2 regions of the Bacillus sp. JZ109 genome follow, and region 1 is predicted to be linked to the other one. Evidence: a T-box and tRNA genes for the amino acid it is inferred to sense, from the RefSeq annotation. Region 1 holds a T-box; the other holds one or more tRNA genes.

Region 1 (9,605 bases):
AAAACAGAAACAAAATCTGAAGTTTAAAAACCAATCCATTCTGTTATTCTCGATTATCACAACACTTTTGCTTGTGATCATGGAGGTTGTCAGTTTGTTTCAGAAGATGGAGTATAATAATATCGGCTATCTGGTCCCCATTGCGGCCGGCGCCATCTTAATCAAACTGCTGATGAATGAACGCATTGCCATTTTGGGAAGTATCATTCTTGCGATTTGTGGAAGTATGATGTTTAATCAGGGTGTGACAGGAACATTCAATTATGTCATAGGGATTTATTATTTGATCAGCGGCATTTCAGGTGTATTATTTTTAGGAAAGCACAATGCCAGATCAAAGATTTTGCAGACCGGGCTTTTCGTAGCGTTTATCAATATGGTTGTCGTTCTTTCTTTATTATTGATCCAAAACACTGCACTGTCGGGTCTTGAAATCGGAACATTAATGCTGATGGGGGTTGTGTCAGGATTTGCTTCGTCTGTACTGATCATCGGCTTGATGCCGTTTTTTGAGACGGGCTTTGGCATTTTATCCACCATGAGGCTGCTTGAGCTGTCTAATCCTAACCATCCGCTTTTGCGCAAAATACTGACAGAAACACCAGGTACATATCATCACAGTGTAATGGTTGCCAATTTATCAGAGGCAGCCTGTGAAGCGGTTGGGGCTAATGGTTTGCTTGCAAGAGTCGGCGCATATTATCACGATCTCGGAAAAACAAAGCGCCCGCAATATTTTATTGAAAACCAAATGAATATTGACAATCCGCATGACAAGCTGTCACCTCAGTTGAGTAAAAATATTATTATCTCGCATACGACAGACGGTGCGAATATGCTGAGAAGCTATAAATTTCCGAAAGAGCTTGTCGATATTGCTGAGCAGCATCATGGAACCTCGCTTTTAAAGTTTTTTTACTATAAAGCGAAGGAAAAAGGCGACCAGATTACAGAGGAAGAGTTCCGTTATCCGGGGCCGAAGCCGCAGTCAAAGGAAGCCGCAATTATATCAGTGGCCGACAGTGTTGAAGCGGCCGTCAGATCCATGCACAATCCAAATCCTGAACGAATTGAAAAGCTTGTCCGGGGTATTATATCCGATAAGCTTCAGGACGGACAGTTCAGTGAATGCGATTTGACATTTAAAGAGCTGGATACAATCGCAAAAACGCTCTGTGCAACATTAAAAGGAATTTTCCACTCCCGGATTGAATATCCGGAGGCTACTAAGAAGGTGAAATAGATGAGTTTACTGATTGATATCGTTGATGAAACAGGAAGCGTCTCAGAAGAGATGCTCAAAGAAGTAGAAAATCTGCTTCAATTTGCTGCTGAGCGTGAAGGCGTTCAAGACCAGGCTGAAGTTTCTGTCACGATTGTTTCCAATGACGACATACATCAGATTAACAAAGAATACCGGGGAAAGGATGCTCCGACAGATGTCATCTCATTTGCTCTTGAAGAAGAGGGAGAAGGCGAGATCGAAATCGTGGGCGCCGAAATGCCTCCGGTTTTAGGTGATATTATCATCAGTGCCGATCGCACAAGAGAGCAGGCAGAGGAGTATAATCATTCTTTTAAAAGAGAGCTCGGATTTCTAGCTGTACACGGATTTCTGCACCTTTTAGGATATGACCATATGACGAAAGAGGAAGAAGAGGAGATGTTTACTAAGCAAAAGGAATTGCTGGACGCTTATGGACTCAAAAGATCATAGAAATGAGCTGAAGCGATTCTTCAAAAGCTTCGTGCATGCAGGCCGGGGCATATGGGAAACAGCGCGGACGGAGCGGAATTTCCAGTTTCATGCCGCAGCCGCCTGCGCTGTTCTCATTTGCGGCTTCCTTGTAGAGCTCAGCATGATTGAGTGGATGATTATATTCCTTTTGATTGGCGGTATGTTTTCGCTTGAGCTTTTAAATACAGCCATTGAACATACGGTTGATTTAATAACTGACAAACATCACCCTCTTGCTAAAGCGGCTAAGGACGCTGCCGCCGGGGCTGTTTGCGTTTTTGCCGTGATTTCGTGTATCATTGGTTTACTTATTTTTTTGCCAAAGCTGTAATGGCTGAAAATTCTTACATTTATTTTACATTTTTAGAAATGGGCGTGAAAAAAAGCGCGCGATTATGTAAAATATAAAGTGATAGCGGTACCATTATAGGTAAGAGAGGAATGTACACATGAACAGACAAGAATTAATAACAGAAGCTTTAAAAGCGCGTGATATGGCATATGCGCCGTATTCCAAATTCCAAGTAGGAGCCGCTCTTCTTACCAAGGATGGAAAAGTGTACAGAGGCTGCAATATTGAGAACGCGGCATACAGCATGTGCAATTGCGCCGAGCGTACCGCTTTATTTAAAGCTGTTTCTGAAGGGGATACAGAGTTTCAGATGCTGGCCGTTGCGGCTGACACCCCTGGACCAGTATCTCCGTGCGGAGCCTGCCGCCAGGTGATTTCTGAGCTGTGCACAAAAGACGTTATTGTCGTACTGACTAATTTACAAGGACAAATAAAAGAAATGACTGTGGAAGAATTATTGCCAGGCGCATTTTCATCGGAGGATTTACATGACGAACGAAAGCTTTAAATCAGGATTTGTATCCATTATTGGAAGACCAAACGTAGGAAAATCTACATTTTTGAACAGAGTCATTGGACAAAAAATCGCGATCATGAGCGATAAGCCCCAAACGACGAGAAACAAGGTGCAAGGAGTACTGACGACAGGCACATCACAAACCATTTTTATTGACACACCAGGGATTCATAAACCTAAGCATAAGCTTGGGGACTTTATGATGAAAGTGGCGCAAAATACATTAAAAGAAGTCGATTTGATCTTGTTTATGATCAATGCTGAGGAAGGCTACGGGAAGGGCGACGAATTCATCATTGAGAAATTGCAGACGATGTCTACGCCTGTATTCTTAATCGTAAACAAAATCGATAAAATTCATCCCGACCAATTGCTTCTGCTAATTGACGAATACCGCAAACGTTATCCTTTTAAGGAAATTGTTCCGATTTCTGCTTTAGAAGGAAATAACATCGAAACCTTGCTCGCTCAGATTGAAGCGTATTTGCCGGAAGGGCCGCAATTCTATCCGAGTGACCAGGTAACTGACCACCCTGAGCGATTTATCATTTCTGAATTAATCAGGGAAAAGGTGCTGCATTTGACGAGAGAAGAAATCCCGCACAGCATTGCGGTGGCCATCGAATCCATCAAAGGGCAGGACAACGGTTCTGTGCACGTAGCGGCAACGATTGTGGTCGAGCGGGATTCTCAGAAAGGCATCGTGATCGGTAAAAAAGGAAGCCTTCTAAAAGAGGTTGGAAAAAGAGCGAGAGCGGATATTGAAGCACTATTGGGCTCCCGTGTCTACCTTGAATTGTGGGTGAAAGTGCAGAAGGACTGGCGTAATAAAATGTCCCAGCTTCGCGATTTTGGCTTTAAAGAGGACGAATATTAATCTCTTCCCGTGTGTGTCATTATCTCACAGGAACAGGGATACATTAGCAAATTTTGTTTAACATGAAATGGAGGACATCTGGTCAAGATAAAGGTAAGAATTTGGAGTTTAGGTAAGCTAGTTTAACTACAGAAAGGTGGGTTTCTTGTGTTGAATTTTACCTGGAACGTATTTTCTCAAACAGGAAATGTTGATACGTATCTTCTTTTTAAAGAACTGGAAAAAGAGAACATGGAAAGACCCGAAGAACTAGAAGATGAGCTAGCCCGATTTGATTATCCAATTTTATAAACCTCTTGGCCGCTCCTGCTTGAGGAAGGTGCGGAAATGCTGACAAAATGTGAAGGAATCGTTCTTCGCACAAATGATTACGGAGAGACGAATAAAATCGTAACATTACTGACAAGAGAACACGGAAAAATAGGTGTTATGGCACGAGGCGCCAAAAAACCGAACAGCCGTTTATCAGCAGTCAGCCAGCCCTTTTTGTATGGTGCTTTCTTAGTGCAAAAAACATCGGGCCTCGGAACGCTTCAGCAGGGGGAAATGATCCTCAGCATGAGAGGCATCAGGGAAGATTTGTTTTTAACAGCATATGCTGCCTATATTGCTGAGTTAGTCGACAGAGGCACAGAAGAAAAAAAGCCAAACCCTTATTTATTTGAATTCATATTAGAATCATTAAAACAGCTGAATGAAGGAACAGATCCGGATGTTATCACCTTCATTGTTCAAATGAAGATGCTCGGTGTCATGGGCCTGTATCCTGAGCTAAATCATTGTGTACATTGTAAAAGCCAAGACGGAACCTTTCATTTCTCTGTTCGTGATAATGGTTTTATATGCCACCGCTGTTTTGAAAAAGATCCTTACAGGATACCGATTAAACCGCAAACGGCAAGGCTGTTAAGACTCTTTTACTATTTTGATCTGTCGAGGCTCGGCAATGTGTCCTTAAAAGAGGAAACAAAAGCTGAATTAAAGCAAGTGATTGATTTATATTACGAAGAATATTCGGGATTGTATTTAAAATCAAAGCGCTTTTTAGATCAAATGGAAAGCATGAAACATCTTATGGGTGAAAACAAAAGTTGACTTTTGGTCCATCTTTTTATATGATCATTTATTATAAAATATGTTGCAGTGAGAGAAAGAAGTACTTGCGTTTACCTCATGAAAGCGACCTTAGGGCGGTGTAAGCTAAGGATGAGCACGCAACGAAAGGCATTCTTGAGCAATTTTAAAAAAAGAGGCTGGGATTTTGTTCTCAGCAACTAGGGTGGAACCGCGGGAGAACTCTCGTCCCTATGTTTGCGGCTGGCAAGCATAGAGACGGGAGTTTTTTGGTTGCTGCCGCAGTCAACCAACTTATGAAAGAAAAGTGGAGGTGCTTGAAATGAATATTCAAGACATGATTCTAACCTTGCAAAAGCATTGGTCCAGTCAGGGCTGTGTGCTTATGCAGGCTTACGATGTAGAAAAAGGAGCCGGCACGATGAGCCCGTATACATTTTTGCGCAGTATCGGTCCTGAGCCGTGGAAAGTGGCTTATGTAGAGCCTTCCAGACGTCCGGCAGACGGCCGCTACGGGGAGAACCCGAACAGACTGTATCAGCATCATCAGTTCCAGGTCATTATTAAACCGTCACCTGATAACATTCAAGAGCTGTATTTGGATTCCTTGCGTGCTCTTGGAATTGATCCGCTTGAGCACGATATTCGCTTTGTTGAAGACAACTGGGAGAATCCGTCTTTAGGCTGTGCGGGTCTAGGCTGGGAAGTTTGGCTTGACGGAATGGAAATCACACAATTTACGTATTTCCAGCAGGTCGGGGGATTAGAGTGTAAACCCGTTTCTGTAGAGATTACGTATGGAATTGAGCGTCTCGCGTCTTATATCCAGGATAAAGAAAACGTGTTTGACTTGGAATGGACCTCAGGGTTTACAGTAAAAGATTTATTCATGATGGCTGAATATGAGCATTCTGTTTATACGTTTGAAACATCAGACGTCGATATGCTGTTCCAATTGTTCAGCACATATGAAAAAGAAGCGATCAAGCAAATGGACAACGGACTTGTTCATCCAGCATATGACTATGTGCTGAAATGCTCGCACACTTTCAACCTGCTTGATGCCAAAGGTGCGATCTCTGTTACCGAGCGGACGGGCTATATCGCAAGAGTGCGGAATTTAGCTAGAAAAGTAGCAAAAACCTACTATGAGGAACGAGAAAAACTAGGGTTCCCAATGCTTAAAGGGGAGGGTTCTTCTCATGAGTAAACAGGATTTACTTTTAGAGATCGGATTAGAGGAAATGCCGGCGCGCTTTTTGAATGAAAGCATGGTTCAGCTTGGCGACAAGCTGACAGGCTGGCTTAAAGAAAAAAATATTACTCACGGTGAAGTGAAACTCTTCAATACACCGAGACGTCTTGCTGTGTTCGTTAAGGATGTCGCAGAAAAGCAGGATGATATAAAAGAAGAAGCAAAAGGGCCTGCGAAAAAAATTGCCCTTGATGCGGACGGGAACTGGACAAAAGCGGCAATCGGCTTTTCAAAAGGCCAAGGCGCGAATGTGGAAGACCTGTACATCAAAGAAGTAAAAGGCATAGAGTATGTATTCGTGCAAAAATTCCAAGCCGGCCAAGAAACGAAGTCGCTTCTGCCGGAACTGAGCGGTTTAATTACAAGCTTGCATTTCCCGAAAAACATGCGCTGGGGAAATGAAGATTTGCGTTATATCCGACCGATCAAATGGATTGTCGCATTATTTGGACAGGATGTCATTCCATTTTCGATCACAAACGTTGAGTCTGGACGGACAACACAGGGACATCGTTTCCTCGGACATGAAGTGTCAATTGAATCACCTTCAGCTTATGAAGAGCAGCTCAAAGGACAGCATGTTATTGCTGATCCTAGCGTCCGAAAGCAAATGATTCAATCTCAGCTGGAAGCAATGGCTGCTGAAAACAATTGGAGCATTCCAGTTGACGAAGACCTTCTTGATGAAGTGAATCATTTGGTAGAATACCCGACAGCTCTTTACGGTTCATTTGAATCCGAGTTTCTGTCAATTCCTGAAGAAGTGCTTGTCACGACAATGAAAGAGCATCAGCGCTACTTCCCTGTCAAAGACAAAAATGGTGACCTGCTGCCTCACTTTATCACAGTCCGAAACGGCAACAGCCACGCGATTGAAAATGTGGCCCGAGGCAATGAAAAAGTGCTGCGCGCACGTTTATCTGATGCTTCATTCTTCTACAAAGAAGATCAGAAACTAAACATTGATGCAAATGTGAAGAAGCTTGAAAATATCGTTTTCCATGAAGAGCTTGGTTCTCTTGCTGATAAGGTTAGAAGAGTCACATCAATCGCAGAGAAACTTGCCGTTCGTCTTCAGGCTGATGAAGATACATTAAAACATGTGAAGCGGGCTGCTGAAATTTCTAAATTCGACCTTGTGACGCATATGATATATGAATTCCCTGAACTTCAAGGAATTATGGGCGAAAAGTATGCGAGAATGCTTGGCGAAGATGAAGCTGTGGCGGCGGCAGTTAATGAACATTATATGCCTAGATCAGCGGGCGGAGAAACGCCTTCTACTTTCACCGGAGCTGTTGTAGCAATGGCGGATAAGCTTGACACAATCGCTTCATTCTTCTCTATCGGCGTAATTCCGACCGGTTCCCAGGACCCTTACGGACTGCGCCGCCAAGCAAGCGGTATTGTTGCGATTCTTCTTGACCGCAACTGGGGAATTTCATTTGAAGAGCTGCTTACTTTCGTTCAAACCGATAAAGAAAATGAACTGCTGGATTTCTTCACTCAGCGCTTGAAATATGTCTTGAATGCTGAACAAATCAGACATGACGTCATTGACGCCGTGCTGGAAAGCTCTGAGCTTGAGCCGTACTCTGCGCTGCATAAAGCACAAGTACTGGAGCAAAAGCTTGGTGCACCTGGCTTTAAGGAAACAGCCGAAGCGTTAGGCCGAGTGATCTCTATCAGCAAAAAAGGAGTCCGCGGAGACATTCAGCCTGATCTGTTTGAAAATGAATACGAAGCAAAACTGTTTGATGCCTACCAAACAGCGAAGCAAAATCTGCAGGAAAACTTCAGCAAAAAAGATTATGAGGCGGCGCTTGCTTCACTTGCAGCCTTAAAAGAACCGATCGATGCTTACTTCGATCATACAATGGTTATAGCGGATAATGAGTCATTAAAGGCAAATCGTTTAGCGCAAATGGTAAGCTTGGCGGATGAGATCAAGTCCTTTGCGAATATGAATGCCCTTATTGTAAAATAAAGAGAGAAAAGGCGGTTGCTGTGTGATCGGTAATCGTCTTTTCCCCATTTATAAGTTTTTTGTTTGATTACAAGATATTTACGTTATAATATGGATTATTATTTCTTTACATAGCTATGAAGTGAAAAGGTGGTGAGTACGATCGAACTAAATAAACGGCAAGAACATATTTTGCAGATTGTAAAAGAAAACGGGCCGATTACAGGGGAGCATATTGCAGAAAAGCTGAACCTAACCAGGGCGACATTGCGCCCGGATTTAGCCATACTCACCATGTCAGGATTCCTCGAGGCGCGCCCGAGAGTCGGTTATTTCTATACGGGAAAAACCGGCACGCAGCTTTTGGCGGATAAACTCAAAAAGCTTCAGGTGAAAGACTTTCAATCTATCCCCGTAGTGATTCACGAAAACGTTTCTGTGTACGATGCGATTTGCACCATGTTTTTAGAAGATGTAGGTACTCTGTTTGTGGTGGACCGCGATGCTGTTTTAGTCGGGGTGCTTTCACGAAAAGACTTGCTCAGAGCGAGCATTGGCCAGCAGGAGCTTACATCGGTCCCTGTTCACATCATCATGACAAGGATGCCGAACATTACGGTGTGCAGACGCGAGGATTATGTGATGGACATTGCAAAGCACTTAATAGAAAAACAAATTGATGCACTTCCTGTCATCAAAGACACCGATAAAGGCTTTGAAGTGATCGGCAGAGTGACAAAAACAAATATGACCAAAATACTTGTCAGTTTATCTGAAAATGAAATCCTATAAGATTGCAAACTAACGGGGGGATAATATGAATAACCGCATCATCTATGTTGTATCGGATTCCGTCGGTGAAACGGCTGAATTGGTAGTAAAAGCAGCACTCAGCCAATTTAACGGATCAGCGGATGATACTCATGTAAGAAGAATTCCTTATGTTGAAGATATAGGCACTATCAATGAAGTGATTTCACTTGCAAAGGCAGACGGCGGCATTATCTGTTTTACACTCGTGGTGCCGGAAATCAGAGAATATTTGATAGCCGAAGCGGAAAAAGCAAATGTTTTATATTATGATATTATCGGCCCGTTGATTGATAAAATGGAAACAGCCTACGGTTTAACAGCGAAATACGAACCGGGGCGGGTGCGCCAGCTTGATGAAGATTATTTCAAAAAAGTGGAGGCCATCGAGTTTGCAGTTAAATACGATGATGGACGTGATCCAAGAGGAATTTTAAAAGCTGATATCGTTTTGATCGGCGTGTCAAGAACGTCTAAAACACCGCTGTCTCAATATCTCGCACACAAACGCCTGAAGGTTGCCAATGTTCCGATTGTACCGGAGGTTGATCCGCCGGAAGAACTCTTTAACGTTGATCCGAAAAAATGCATCGGTTTAAAGATTAGCCCTGATAAACTGAATCATATCAGAAAAGAACGTTTAAAATCACTCGGGCTTAATGATAAAGCGATTTATGCAAATATCAACAGAATCAAAGAGGAACTCGAGTATTTCGAAAAGATTGTGGATCGGATCGGCTGCCAAGTTGTTGATGTTTCAAATAAAGCGGTTGAGGAAACAGCAAATATTATCCATCATCTCAAAACAAAAAACATATAACTCAGGACGCTCTATCCTGGGTTTTTGGCTGTGCCAAAAGGGAATAATGAAAAACAATAGCATCTTTGTGAAGTTTGTATTATAATAAAAAATTGTGATAAAATGATTAATTTTAGGTTTAAGGATCGTGTGATACGAATAAACTATTATGGGTAAGATGTCAAGAATTTCTCCCGGAAATTTTTCGACAAATTCA
Region 2 (9,605 bases), 1.8 Mb from region 1:
CAGACTGCGATCCGAACTGAGAACAGATTTGTGGGATTGGCTTAACCTCGCGGTTTCGCTGCCCTTTGTTCTGTCCATTGTAGCACGTGTGTAGCCCAGGTCATAAGGGGCATGATGATTTGACGTCATCCCCACCTTCCTCCGGTTTGTCACCGGCAGTCACCTTAGAGTGCCCAACTGAATGCTGGCAACTAAGATCAAGGGTTGCGCTCGTTGCGGGACTTAACCCAACATCTCACGACACGAGCTGACGACAACCATGCACCACCTGTCACTCTGCCCCCGAAGGGGACGTCCTATCTCTAGGATTGTCAGAGGATGTCAAGACCTGGTAAGGTTCTTCGCGTTGCTTCGAATTAAACCACATGCTCCACCGCTTGTGCGGGCCCCCGTCAATTCCTTTGAGTTTCAGTCTTGCGACCGTACTCCCCAGGCGGAGTGCTTAATGCGTTAGCTGCAGCACTAAGGGGCGGAAACCCCCTAACACTTAGCACTCATCGTTTACGGCGTGGACTACCAGGGTATCTAATCCTGTTCGCTCCCCACGCTTTCGCTCCTCAGCGTCAGTTACAGACCAGAGAGTCGCCTTCGCCACTGGTGTTCCTCCACATCTCTACGCATTTCACCGCTACACGTGGAATTCCACTCTCCTCTTCTGCACTCAAGTTCCCCAGTTTCCAATGACCCTCCCCGGTTGAGCCGGGGGCTTTCACATCAGACTTAAGAAACCGCCTGCGAGCCCTTTACGCCCAATAATTCCGGACAACGCTTGCCACCTACGTATTACCGCGGCTGCTGGCACGTAGTTAGCCGTGGCTTTCTGGTTAGGTACCGTCAAGGTACCGCCCTATTCGAACGGTACTTGTTCTTCCCTAACAACAGAGCTTTACGATCCGAAAACCTTCATCACTCACGCGGCGTTGCTCCGTCAGACTTTCGTCCATTGCGGAAGATTCCCTACTGCTGCCTCCCGTAGGAGTCTGGGCCGTGTCTCAGTCCCAGTGTGGCCGATCACCCTCTCAGGTCGGCTACGCATCGTTGCCTTGGTGAGCCATTACCTCACCAACTAGCTAATGCGCCGCGGGTCCATCTGTAAGTGGTAGCCGAAGCCACCTTTTATGTTTGAACCATGCGGTTCAAACAACCATCCGGTATTAGCCCCGGTTTCCCGGAGTTATCCCAGTCTTACAGGCAGGTTACCCACGTGTTACTCACCCGTCCGCCGCTAACATCAGGGAGCAAGCTCCCATCTGTCCGCTCGACTTGCATGTATTAGGCACGCCGCCAGCGTTCGTCCTGAGCCAGGATCAAACTCTCCGATAAAGTAGTTTGACTGACTACGCACATCGCTGTGCGATTTTTAAAAACTGAATTAACAGGTACGTTTTGTCTTGTTTAGTTTTCAAAGATCATTTTGTTTGTCCGCTTTGTTAAAGCAACTTTATTAGTATACAATGTCACTTCTTCAAAGTCAACAACTTTTTTTAAAAACTTTTGGTGGAGCCTAGCGGGATCGAACCGCTGACCTCCTGCGTGCAAAGCAGGCGCTCTCCCAGCTGAGCTAAGGCCCCATAAAAAATGGTCGGGAAGACAGGATTCGAACCTGCGACCCCATGGTCCCAAACCATGTGCTCTACCAAGCTGAGCTACTTCCCGATTTCCCATCTATTCTATTAAAAGATATGGCGCGCCCGAGAGGAGTCGAACCCCTAACCTTTTGATCCGTAGTCAAACGCTCTATCCAATTGAGCTACGGGCGCAAAACATAATGCCGAGGGCCGGACTTGAACCGGCACGGTAGTCACCTACCGCAGGATTTTAAGTCCTGTGTGTCTGCCAATTCCACCACCCCGGCGTGGATGGTATAGTTGGAGCGGAAGACGGGATTCGAACCCGCGACCCCCACCTTGGCAAGGTGGTGTTCTACCACTGAACTACTTCCGCAGACAGGATGTCCAGTTTTTCTAACTGTTATCCTATATAATGCGGGTGAAGGGACTTGAACCCCCACGTCATAAAGACACTAGATCCTAAGTCTAGCGCGTCTGCCAATTCCGCCACACCCGCGCAAAATGGTGAGCCATGAAGGACTCGAACCTTCGACCCTCTGATTAAAAGTCAGATGCTCTACCAACTGAGCTAATGGCTCTTCTACAAGAGACTTGAGTATTATATCATATAAAAGTGGTGCCGGCAAGAGGACTTGAACCCCCAACCTACTGATTACAAGTCAGTTGCTCTACCAATTGAGCTACACCGGCATAATGGTGGAGGATGACGGGCTCGAACCGCCGACCCTCTGCTTGTAAGGCAGATGCTCTCCCAGCTGAGCTAATCCTCCATAATTGCACTAACGTGCAATTGCTTGGCGGCGTCCTACTCTCACAGGGGGAAACCCCCGACTACCATCGGCGCTGAAGAGCTTAACTTCCGTGTTCGGTATGGGAACGGGTGTGACCTCTTCGCTATCGCCACCAAACAAATTGAGAGTGTTCTCTCAAAACTAGATAACAGGTGTGACATCATTCAAAAATATGGTTAAGTCCTCGATCGATTAGTATCTGTCAGCTCCATGTGTCGCCACACTTCCACCTCAGACCTATCAACCTGATCATCTTTCAGGGATCTTACTTCCTTGCGGAATGGGAAATCTCATCTTGAGGGGGGCTTCATGCTTAGATGCTTTCAGCACTTATCCCGTCCGCACATAGCTACCCAGCGATGCCCTTGGCAGAACAACTGGTACACCAGCGGTGCGTCCATCCCGGTCCTCTCGTACTAAGGACAGCTCCTCTCAAATTTCCTGCGCCCGCGACGGATAGGGACCGAACTGTCTCACGACGTTCTGAACCCAGCTCGCGTACCGCTTTAATGGGCGAACAGCCCAACCCTTGGGACCGACTACAGCCCCAGGATGCGATGAGCCGACATCGAGGTGCCAAACCTCCCCGTCGATGTGGACTCTTGGGGGAGATAAGCCTGTTATCCCCGGGGTAGCTTTTATCCGTTGAGCGATGGCCCTTCCATGCGGAACCACCGGATCACTAAGCCCGACTTTCGTCCCTGCTCGACTTGTAGGTCTCGCAGTCAAGCTCCCTTGTGCCTTTACACTCTGCGAATGATTTCCAACCATTCTGAGGGAACCTTTGGGCGCCTCCGTTACCTTTTAGGAGGCGACCGCCCCAGTCAAACTGCCCACCTGACACTGTCTCCCCGCCCGATAAGGGCGGCGGGTTAGAAGGTCAATACAGCCAGGGTAGTATCCCACCGATGCCTCCACCGAAGCTGGCGCTCCGGTTTCCAAGGCTCCTACCTATCCTGTACAAGCTGTACCAACATTCAATATCAGGCTGCAGTAAAGCTCCACGGGGTCTTTCCGTCCTGTCGCGGGTAACCTGCATCTTCACAGGTACTATAATTTCACCGAGTCTCTCGTTGAGACAGTGCCCAGATCGTTGCGCCTTTCGTGCGGGTCGGAACTTACCCGACAAGGAATTTCGCTACCTTAGGACCGTTATAGTTACGGCCGCCGTTTACTGGGGCTTCAATTCGCACCTTCGCTTACGCTAAGCGCTCCTCTTAACCTTCCAGCACCGGGCAGGCGTCAGCCCCTATACTTCGCCTTACGGCTTCGCAGAGACCTGTGTTTTTGCTAAACAGTCGCCTGGGCCTATTCACTGCGGCTCTCTCGGGCTTGCACCCTAACAGAGCACCCCTTCTCCCGAAGTTACGGGGTCATTTTGCCGAGTTCCTTAACGAGAGTTCTCTCGATCACCTTAGGATTCTCTCCTCGCCTACCTGTGTCGGTTTGCGGTACGGGCACCTCTCACCTCGCTAGAGGCTTTTCTTGGCAGTGTGGAATCAGGAACTTCGCTACTATATTTCGCTCGCCATCACAGCTCAGCCTTATGGGAAACGGATTTGCCTATTTCCCAGCCTAACTGCTTGGACGCGGATATCCAATACCGCGCTTACCCTATCCTCCTGCGTCCCCCCATTGCTCAAATGGTGAGGAGGTGGTACAGGAATATCAACCTGTTGTCCATCGCCTACGCCTTTCGGCCTCGGCTTAGGTCCCGACTAACCCTGAGCGGACGAGCCTTCCTCAGGAAACCTTAGGCATTCGGTGGAGGGGATTCTCACCCCTCTTTCGCTACTCATACCGGCATTCTCACTTCTAAGCGCTCCACCAGTCCTTCCGGTCTGGCTTCACAGCCCTTAGAACGCTCTCCTACCACTGTTCGAAGAACAGTCCGCAGCTTCGGTGATACGTTTAGCCCCGGTACATTTTCGGCGCAGAGTCACTCGACCAGTGAGCTATTACGCACTCTTTAAATGGTGGCTGCTTCTAAGCCAACATCCTGGTTGTCTAAGCAACTCCACATCCTTTTCCACTTAACGTATACTTTGGGACCTTAGCTGGCGGTCTGGGCTGTTTCCCTTTCGACTACGGATCTTATCACTCGCAGTCTGACTCCCAAGGATAAGTCATTGGCATTCGGAGTTTGACTGAATTCGGTAACCCGGTAGGGGCCCCTAGTCCAATCAGTGCTCTACCTCCAAGACTCTTACCTTGAGGCTAGCCCTAAAGCTATTTCGGAGAGAACCAGCTATCTCCAGGTTCGATTGGCATTTCACCCCTACCCACACCTCATCCCCGCACTTTTCAACGTGCGTGGGTTCGGGCCTCCATTCAGTGTTACCTGAACTTCACCCTGGACATGGGTAGATCACCTGGTTTCGGGTCTACGACCACGTACTCATGCGCCCTATTCAGACTCGCTTTCGCTGCGGCTCCGCATCTTCTGCTTAACCTTGCACGGGATCGTAACTCGCCGGTTCATTCTACAAAAGGCACGCCATCACCCGTTAACGGGCTCTGACTACTTGTAGGCACACGGTTTCAGGATCTCTTTCACTCCCCTTCCGGGGTGCTTTTCACCTTTCCCTCACGGTACTGGTTCACTATCGGTCACTAGGGAGTATTTAGCCTTGGGAGATGGTCCTCCCGGATTCCGACGGAATTTCACGTGTTCCGCCGTACTCAGGATCCACTCAGGAGAGAACGAAGTTTTGACTACAGGGCTGTTACCTCCTATGGCGGGCCTTTCCAGACCTCTTCATCTACCTCGTTCTTTTGTAACTCCGTATAGAGTGTCCTACAACCCCAAGAGGCAAGCCTCTTGGTTTGGGCTGATCCCGTTTCGCTCGCCGCTACTCAGGGAATCGCATTTGCTTTCTCTTCCTCCGGGTACTTAGATGTTTCAGTTCCCCGGGTCTGCCTTCTCATATCCTATGAATTCAGATATGGATACCACTCCATTACGAGTGGTGGGTTTCCCCATTCGGAAATCTCCGGATCAAAGCTTGCTTACAGCTCCCCGAAGCATATCGGTGTTCGTCCCGTCCTTCATCGGCTCCTAGTGCCAAGGCATCCACCGTGCGCCCTTTCTAACTTAACCGTTAAAAAGAATCACTATGTGATATCTTGTATTACTAATTGAATGTGATGTCTACTGTTATCTAGTTTTCAAAGAACACGTTTCGAAGGAATGATCCTTCAAAACTAAACAAGACAGGGAACGTTCTGTTTATAAGACCCAAGGTCTTATATTCCGTATAATATCCTTAGAAAGGAGGTGATCCAGCCGCACCTTCCGATACGGCTACCTTGTTACGACTTCACCCCAATCATCTGTCCCACCTTCGGCGGCTGGCTCCTAAAAGGTTACCTCACCGACTTCGGGTGTTACAAACTCTCGTGGTGTGACGGGCGGTGTGTACAAGGCCCGGGAACGTATTCACCGCGGCATGCTGATCCGCGATTACTAGCGATTCCAGCTTCACGCAGTCGAGTTGCAGACTGCGATCCGAACTGAGAACAGATTTGTGGGATTGGCTTAACCTCGCGGTTTCGCTGCCCTTTGTTCTGTCCATTGTAGCACGTGTGTAGCCCAGGTCATAAGGGGCATGATGATTTGACGTCATCCCCACCTTCCTCCGGTTTGTCACCGGCAGTCACCTTAGAGTGCCCAACTGAATGCTGGCAACTAAGATCAAGGGTTGCGCTCGTTGCGGGACTTAACCCAACATCTCACGACACGAGCTGACGACAACCATGCACCACCTGTCACTCTGCCCCCGAAGGGGACGTCCTATCTCTAGGATTGTCAGAGGATGTCAAGACCTGGTAAGGTTCTTCGCGTTGCTTCGAATTAAACCACATGCTCCACCGCTTGTGCGGGCCCCCGTCAATTCCTTTGAGTTTCAGTCTTGCGACCGTACTCCCCAGGCGGAGTGCTTAATGCGTTAGCTGCAGCACTAAGGGGCGGAAACCCCCTAACACTTAGCACTCATCGTTTACGGCGTGGACTACCAGGGTATCTAATCCTGTTCGCTCCCCACGCTTTCGCTCCTCAGCGTCAGTTACAGACCAGAGAGTCGCCTTCGCCACTGGTGTTCCTCCACATCTCTACGCATTTCACCGCTACACGTGGAATTCCACTCTCCTCTTCTGCACTCAAGTTCCCCAGTTTCCAATGACCCTCCCCGGTTGAGCCGGGGGCTTTCACATCAGACTTAAGAAACCGCCTGCGAGCCCTTTACGCCCAATAATTCCGGACAACGCTTGCCACCTACGTATTACCGCGGCTGCTGGCACGTAGTTAGCCGTGGCTTTCTGGTTAGGTACCGTCAAGGTACCGCCCTATTCGAACGGTACTTGTTCTTCCCTAACAACAGAGCTTTACGATCCGAAAACCTTCATCACTCACGCGGCGTTGCTCCGTCAGACTTTCGTCCATTGCGGAAGATTCCCTACTGCTGCCTCCCGTAGGAGTCTGGGCCGTGTCTCAGTCCCAGTGTGGCCGATCACCCTCTCAGGTCGGCTACGCATCGTTGCCTTGGTGAGCCATTACCTCACCAACTAGCTAATGCGCCGCGGGTCCATCTGTAAGTGGTAGCCGAAGCCACCTTTTATGTTTGAACCATGCGGTTCAAACAACCATCCGGTATTAGCCCCGGTTTCCCGGAGTTATCCCAGTCTTACAGGCAGGTTACCCACGTGTTACTCACCCGTCCGCCGCTAACATCAGGGAGCAAGCTCCCATCTGTCCGCTCGACTTGCATGTATTAGGCACGCCGCCAGCGTTCGTCCTGAGCCAGGATCAAACTCTCCGATAAAGTAGTTTGACTGACTACGCACATCGCTGTGCGATTTTTAAAAACTGAATTAACAGGTACGTTTTGTCTTGTTTAGTTTTCAAAGATCATTTTGTTCACTTCGTTCAAGCGACTTTATTATTATAACTCGTTGACTCAGTGAAGTCAATAACTTTTTTTGAATTTCTTTTTTTCGTTATCGCCTTGTTTAGCGGCAACGAATAATAATATACCACCTAGTAAATAATAGTGCAATAGTTTTTTTGAAGAAATACTAAGGAATTTAAAAAGAGCGGCATCCTTTCCCTATGGAGGATACCGCTCTTCTTTATTAGCGTTGTCTCATTTGCGGGAATAACAGCACATCGCGAATAGAAGGGGCATTCGTCAGCAACATAACCAGACGGTCGATACCGATGCCTAAACCTCCTGTTGGCGGCATACCGTATTCCAGAGCTTCAACAAAGTCTTCATCCATTAAATGAGCTTCATCATTACCGGCTTCACGCTCTTTTAATTGCGCTTCAAAGCGTTCTCTTTGATCAATAGGATCATTCAGCTCTGTAAACGCGTTGGCATGTTCACGGCCAACGATAAACAGCTCAAAACGGTCTGTAAAACGCGGGTCCTCAGGGTTTTTCTTAGCAAGAGGAGAAATTTCTACAGGATGCCCGTAAATAAACGTTGGCTGAATAAGCGTTTCTTCAATTTTTTGCTCGAAGAATTCGTTGATGATATGGCCTACTGTCATAGAATCTTTAATTTCTACACCATGTTCTTTTGCATATTCACGCGCCTGTTCAACAGTAACCTCTTCCCAGAAATCAACGCCGGTCGCTTCTTTGACTGCGTCAACCATATGGATTCTTTTCCACTCCGGTTTAAGGTCGATTTGCTCTTCCCCGTATTGAATCGTAGTTGTGCCAAGCACTTCTTGGGCGATATGAGCGACAAGGTTTTCAGTTAAGCTCATGATATCTTTATAGTCCGCATATGCTTCATATAACTCAATCATTGTAAATTCAGGGTTATGGCGTGTAGAGACACCTTCGTTACGGAAAACACGGCCGATTTCATATACTTTTTCTAAACCGCCGACAATTAGACGTTTTAGGTGCAGTTCGATAGCAATACGCATATAGAGTGGAATGTCTAACGCGTTGTGGTGAGTGATAAACGGACGCGCAGAAGCTCCCCCAGGAATGCTGTGCATTGTAGGTGTTTCTACTTCTAAGTATCCATGATCATCAAGGTATCTTCTCATAGCTTGAATGATCTTGCTTCGTGTAATGAACGTATGTTTGCTGTCTGGGTTTACGATAAGATCCAGGTAGCGCTGACGGTAGCGCTGCTCAACGTCTTTTAAACCATGGTATTTGTCAGGAAGCGGGCGAAGCGCTTTTGTCAGCAATTCAAAGGAAGTTGCTTTAACAGACAATTCGCCTACATTTGTTTTGAAGACTTTTCCGGTTACACCGATAAGATCACCAAGGTCAGAAGACTTGAAGATTTCATATTGGTCGTCACCGACACTGTCTTTTCTTACGTAAATTTGGATTTGACCTTCTAAATCCTGAAGATGGGCAAAGCCAGCTTTTCCTTTGCCGCGTTTTGTCATCATGCGGCCTGCGATTGTAACTTCAATCGCTTTTTCTTCTAACTCTTCTTTGGTTAGATCTTGATATGCCGAAATAACTTCTTGAGACTGATGAGTTCTTTCAAAACGTGCGCCGAATGGATCGATGCCGTTATCTCTCAGCTGATTCATTTTATCGCGTCTGACTTGCAGCTGATCATTCAATTCTTCATGGTTATGCTCTTCTTGACTCATTGTTATCACTCCATTACAGATATTGTTTCATGAAAAAAGCAGAAAAACTGCCAGCGTAAAACTAGCAGTGAGCAGCAAATAGAGGTGAGTATTATCCTACTTTTGCATTTTGAAGCTCTTTTGCCTCAACTTCAACCGTAAATGCATCTAAAAGCTGTACAAACTCTTCTCTCGTCTCGCAATGATTGATTTCATTACGAACGTTCGCATTGCCTTTCACGCCTTTCAGATACCATGCAGCGTGCTTTCTCATTTCTCTTACCGCTACGTTTTCACCTTTTAAGTCAATCAGGCGGTCAAGATGCAGTTTGCATACGGCCATTTTTTCGCGTACTTGCGGCTCTTCTTTTAATTCACCTGTTTCAAGATACTGAACCGTACGGTAAATCATCCACGGGTTGCCCAATGCAGCGCGTCCGATCATGACCCCGTCTACTCCTGTCTCATCGAGCATACGCTTAGCATCCTGCGGTGTCTTAACATCGCCGTTTCCGATAACCGGAATCGATACTGATTGTTTAACTTCTTTGATGATATCCCAGTTTGCCGTTCCTTCGTACATCTGCACTCTCGTACGGCCGTGAAGCGCCACTGCTTTACCGCCCGCACGTTC

What was found. The T-box of region 1 lies ahead of glyQ (glycine--tRNA ligase subunit alpha). A T-box ahead of a tRNA ligase gene usually reads a tRNA of that ligase, here a tRNA-Gly.
Region 2: it encodes a tRNA-Gly, which carries the amino acid that the T-box ahead of glyQ (glycine--tRNA ligase subunit alpha) is inferred to sense. The anticodon was not compared.

Annotation. Positions count from the first base shown of each region.
Region 1 is NZ_CP096388.1:1,662,838-1,672,442, forward strand. It holds gene pgpH (cyclic-di-AMP phosphodiesterase PgpH) at 1-1,243, shown strand, start outside; gene ybeY (rRNA maturation RNase YbeY) at 1,244-1,717, shown strand; gene M1D94_RS08705 (diacylglycerol kinase family protein) at 1,698-2,069, shown strand; gene M1D94_RS08710 (cytidine deaminase) at 2,188-2,598, shown strand; gene era (GTPase Era) at 2,579-3,484, shown strand; gene M1D94_RS08720 (YqzL family protein) at 3,632-3,775, shown strand; gene recO (DNA repair protein RecO) at 3,812-4,579, shown strand; T-box leader at 4,619-4,794, shown strand; gene glyQ (glycine--tRNA ligase subunit alpha) at 4,881-5,768, shown strand; gene glyS (glycine--tRNA ligase subunit beta) at 5,761-7,800, shown strand; gene ccpN (transcriptional regulator CcpN) at 7,933-8,571, shown strand; gene M1D94_RS08745 (pyruvate, water dikinase regulatory protein) at 8,597-9,409, shown strand.
Region 2 is NZ_CP096388.1:4,007,641-4,017,245, forward strand. It holds rRNA gene M1D94_RS21120 (16S ribosomal RNA) at 1-1,323, opposite strand, end outside; tRNA gene M1D94_RS21125 (tRNA-Ala) at 1,496-1,571, opposite strand; tRNA gene M1D94_RS21130 (tRNA-Pro) at 1,580-1,656, opposite strand; tRNA gene M1D94_RS21135 (tRNA-Arg) at 1,684-1,760, opposite strand; tRNA gene M1D94_RS21140 (tRNA-Leu) at 1,770-1,855, opposite strand; tRNA gene M1D94_RS21145 (tRNA-Gly) at 1,870-1,944, opposite strand; tRNA gene M1D94_RS21150 (tRNA-Leu) at 1,985-2,067, opposite strand; tRNA gene M1D94_RS21155 (tRNA-Lys) at 2,074-2,149, opposite strand; tRNA gene M1D94_RS21160 (tRNA-Thr) at 2,186-2,261, opposite strand; tRNA gene M1D94_RS21165 (tRNA-Val) at 2,266-2,341, opposite strand; rRNA gene rrf (5S ribosomal RNA) at 2,364-2,479, opposite strand; rRNA gene M1D94_RS21175 (23S ribosomal RNA) at 2,535-5,462, opposite strand; rRNA gene M1D94_RS21180 (16S ribosomal RNA) at 5,633-7,182, opposite strand; gene lysS (lysine--tRNA ligase) at 7,493-8,992, opposite strand; gene dusB (tRNA dihydrouridine synthase DusB) at 9,084-9,605, opposite strand, start outside.